DNA from 2 places in the Leisingera sp. M523 genome. Region 1 is predicted to be linked to the other one. Evidence: riboswitches for the same ligand, from Rfam matches in the RefSeq annotation. Region 1 holds a riboswitch; the other holds the start of a gene.
The links. Region 1 has a riboswitch for cobalamin ahead of K3557_RS02090 (TonB-dependent siderophore receptor). Riboswitches for the same ligand answer to the same signal wherever they lie in the genome.
Positions count from the first base shown of each region.

Region 2: linked by a shared signal. The riboswitch ahead of K3557_RS15240 (hypothetical protein) and the one ahead of K3557_RS02090 (TonB-dependent siderophore receptor) in region 1 are both predicted to bind cobalamin.

Region 1 is NZ_CP081036.1:420,356-422,550, reverse strand. It holds gene K3557_RS02090 (TonB-dependent siderophore receptor) at 1-1,220, opposite strand, end outside; cobalamin riboswitch at 1,376-1,585, opposite strand; gene rpsA (30S ribosomal protein S1) at 2,184-2,195, opposite strand, start outside.
Region 2 is NZ_CP081036.1:3,087,501-3,089,695, reverse strand. It holds gene K3557_RS15245 (hypothetical protein) at 1-310, opposite strand, end outside; gene K3557_RS15240 (hypothetical protein) at 456-860, opposite strand; cobalamin riboswitch at 970-1,192, opposite strand; gene K3557_RS15235 (TetR/AcrR family transcriptional regulator) at 1,211-1,801, opposite strand; gene K3557_RS15230 (serine aminopeptidase domain-containing protein) at 1,886-2,195, shown strand, end outside.

The DNA.
Region 1 (2,195 bases):
GCAGAGCTATGCAGGCGCACTCCGCTGCCTGCAAATGTGTACGAGGCACTGGCGTTCCAGCTGGTGGCGCCCTCAAAAGCACTGTTGCTGTCGTGGCGCACGCCCAGCTGCAGATCCAGGCCATTGTCAAAACTGCCGCGGTATTCGAGAGCAATCGAGTTGGTTTTTCGCCGGAAGTCAGGATTGGAGCTGCTGGAATCCTCCTCCCATTCCAGCATCGCGTTCAGCAAATGCTCCGCCTGATCCGCTAACTGCCCGTCCAGGCCGAAGCTCAGCAGGTACTTTGCTGCTTCAGTCTTGGTCTCGGTTGGAGTGCCGCCGTTGCGGGATCGATCGAAATCAGTGCGCTCCAGCGAGAGCCGATGCTTCAGACGGCCGCCCAAGGTGTCCAGTTCAGCATAGACCTGGTCCAGCTGCTCATCGCGGTCACTGAATTGCGTGGGATCATCCACGACATAGCTGGCCGCATCCGTTGCCGTGAATGAGGTGCTGTCGCTGTCATAGCGTTCATCCGAAGTGCGGACGTTGAAGCCGAGCTTCAGCCGGTCGGTGACGAGGTAATCGCCTTTCAGCTGCAAGGTGTTGCGGCGGATGCCGTCCTCTTCGCCGCCATCGCCGGAGGCATCGTAACCGTCGTCATTGTCATGGGTGAGGCTGAAGGAAATGCCGCCGCGTTCGGTCCGTGACGAGATCCGCGCCAACGCCCGGTAGCCGTCCGAACCCGCCTCGGCGCTGCCGCCGTATTCCGTGCCGATACCGCCGGACTTGGTGATGATGTTGATCACACCGGCTGAGGCATTGGAGCCGTAAAACACCGACTGCGGGCCGCGCAGGACCTCGATCCGCTCGATATTGGCTGTGTCCAGGCCGGACAGGATGTACTCGCTGTCACCGCCAGAGGCTTCGACGCCGTCGATCAGGATCAGCGTGTGATTGGCTTCGGCGCCGCGGATGCGAACCTGGGTAAAGCTGTCGCCGGAGCCGTTTATCATCAGGCCGGGAACGGAACGCAGCGCGTCCTGCACGGTGCTGATGCCGCGGTCTTTGATTTCTTCGCTGGTCAGAACTGAGACGGAGCGCCCGTATTTCCGGGCCTCAACCGGTGTGAAGCCGCCGGAGATGATAATCTCCGCCAGGTCGGTGACCTCTGGATCCTGGGCGGTTGCGATTGCGGGGGTGACGGCCAGGGCCGCGGCCAGGGTCAAGCTTGCCTTGCGCATATTCCATTCCTCCCGGCCCGCGCAACAATCGCAGGCCAAGTGACTGCCCAAGCGGGCAGTGTATTCGGGTCGGGTCTTTGGAAGGCTTTGCCTCCGCAGACGGTGAAAACTGCCACCACTACGGAAATCCGTTATCTACGGCGCGCCCCGCACCGGGATAGGGTGATCATCCTGGCAGGTCTCCTGACTCGCGGGTCGAAGCTTTGCCGCGCCTTCCCGCCCCTTTGGGCAGTGGCATCTCGCAGCATTGCTCTCCGCTCACAGTTGCGGGGGCAGTCACGGATTCAGCGCCTGTTGGCTACACTTCACCGTGTTCCCTTTTACCCGGGTGGTCTCCCAGCCGGACCAGAATGTCCGGGACTTAGGCAAACTGAAATTGCTATGTCAAGCGGAAGCAAACTCAACCGAGGTTGCTATGGATTGGCTTCAGGATGGAATGAAAAAAACAAATGTTTGAATTTAGGGGCTTACGTCCGGAAAATCTCCGTGAAGAAATTTGATTTTGAGCACTGGGGATGTGGCTAAAGAAAAAGGAGTATGCCGCACCGCGGCCGATACTGCTGTTCGATCTCAAGCGGGACTTAGGAAGCGAGATCTCGCACTGCAGGCAAGTCCGTCATTGCTCCTTTCCAATGCCCGTTGAAAACTGGAAGGTCCGCTTTCTGCGGCTAGTGTCAAAAGTGTTTCCATTTGCCCTGTCTGTTTGCAGCCGCGGTGAATGAAAGGCGTCTCCGCACTTCGGGCATTGCCCACCAAAACATCGCTGAACCATGCCTAACCCTCGGCACTTCCTTTTACCGTGCAGCGGGCGGTTTCCGGCAGTGCAGCGGGCCGACGCGCTGCACGCGTGCCGCGAGAATTCGGCACTTCCGCAATGGGCTCGAACCAGCCCTCCCACCCAAGAAAAAAGCCCCGCAGACACCTGCGGGGCTTTCGTTTTCAGCAGCCGTGAGGCCGGGGAGATTATTCGTCGCC
Region 2 (2,195 bases), 1.5 Mb from region 1:
GCTCCGCATCTTTCACAATGGCATAGTAGCCCCATTCCGGTGTGTTCCATAATCCGGACCAGCTGGAGCAGTACTGGCCGTCTTCGATTTTATAACGTGCTTCCGAAGGGGCGGCGTCGCCTTGCTTGATCCAGAGCGTCAGTCCGGACTCCGAGAAATACTGGCGGGTATGGCTCTCGAAATGCAGCCCTTCAATCGTTTTCCCGGTCAGCAGGTCCATGATCTCTCCGGTGGACAGCGGCTGTTCGGCGGCGGCAAATGTTGCGCAGGCACTCATGACAGCACAGGCCGGCAGAAAGGTCTTAAACATTGGCAATCCCCTTGCATAAAGTCTGAATACCGGGAATTGCCTAGAGCCGATCAGGCAGACGGGCCAGCCTGATGCCGAACACATTTCTGTCAGCCGGATATGTTTCGGGCCGCAGGGAACCGCACCAGCCCGTTCGGGTTGCGGATCACAGTGCCATCATCCGCTCTGCTTCCCGCGCGTTCACCGTTTTCGGCAGCGCCTCCATCAGCGCGCAGGGGCGGGCGTCCAGTTTCGAGGCCGCAAAACCGGTGCCGTCGCGGCTGAGGATGGCATCGGCAAAGCGGTCCAGCCCCTCGCGCGGCGCCTCTTCACCGACACCGCAATACAGCCGGATCCGGTCGTGGCCGGCGGCAAACTGCGCCGGGCAGCTGCGCGGGCAGCCGTCCAGTGCGGTGGTGCCGGTGATCTCGAAATCGTCTTGCGTCAGCGGTTTTGCCTTGGTCATCGCCTCGGCCAGTTTGGTGATCATCCGCTGTGCCGCGGGGCAGGGGCGCCCCAAATACTTGCAATCTGTTGCCGCATAGAAATGCGTCTGGTCGGTCCACATCATATCTGCGCCCTCCGCGCGTGGCACGGGGGTCATGGGGACAAGAGACCGGATGAAAGACGGATCACAGCCGCCGCAGCCATCAGACCCTGTCCGGACACCCCGCCCGGGTTCGAGTTACACGTCTGATGGCAGGTCTCCTGACTTGCGGGTCGATGCTTTCCCGATCCTTCCCGGCCTCGTTTCGAGGGCCAGTGGCTCTATCGGGGTCGCTCGCCGCTTACAGTTGCGGGGGCAGTCTCGGACTGGGCCAGCTTGCGCAGGCCGCACCGTGTTCCCTTTTCATCCCGGACACAAGATTCTGTGGCACGGGAACCATCAGCACAAGCGGTAGCGGTTGGGTGCCCGAGTCGTCAATTGTTTTTCTGCATCTGCAAATACAGCCCCCGGATCACATCCGAGTCGCGCCGCACCCGGGCCAGCTGCCAGCCGCCCTGCAGCAGGATGTAGAAATTCTCCGCCGCCGCGCGGGCCTCAGGTTCGGGCAGGCCCAGGCGGCGGGCGTGGCGGGTGGTTTCAGTAATCCAGCCCTCGAACAGATGCGCGGCGTGCTGGTGGAACGCCTCGTTCTCCGGCCCTTCGAACAGGGTAGCCGAAACCGGGCAGCCGCTCCATTTTCCTTGTTTGTCAAACAGCTTGGCGAGTTTGTAACAGACCGTCTTGGCCCCCTCCCGAAAGGTGGGCGCCGGGGTGAAAGATGCCTCTATCAGCAGCAGCATCTGCCCTGACGCCCAATCCGCTGCGGCCAGGGCCAGATCGGATTTGCCACTGGGGAAATGGTGATAAAGCGAGCCCTTGGGCGCCCCCGCCTCAGCCAGCAGTTCCGCCAGCCCGGTGCCGCTGTAGCCCTTGTTGCGGAACAGGCCGACGGCGGCGCGGATCAGCCGCTCGCGGGTTGGGGGCAGGCTGGTCCCGCCTGCCTTGGCTGTCGTTACGTCATTCATGGCGGCAACTTGACAGCATTGGACCGATTGGTCCAGAGATGAATTAGACCAATCGGTCTAGGTCAAACGACTCAGGAGGCTGCCATGCTGGACAAAAGCGCAGAACATAACGCGGTTATCCGCGAGGAGGCCCTGCGGTTTGCATCTGGCACCCACATGCTGGCCGGGCGGCTGTACCACCCTGCGGGGCCGGCGCGGGCAGCAGTGGTGCTGAATGGCGCAACCGGGGTGCCGCAGCGCTTTTACCGGCATTTCGCGCGCTGGCTGGCAGCAGAGCAGCAAGTGGCCTGCCTGACCTATGACTACCGGGATTTCGGAGACTCGGCGCGGGGCCATCCGCGCCATTCCGACGTAACAATGGTTCAATGGGCGCTGGAAGATCAGCCAGCCGCCA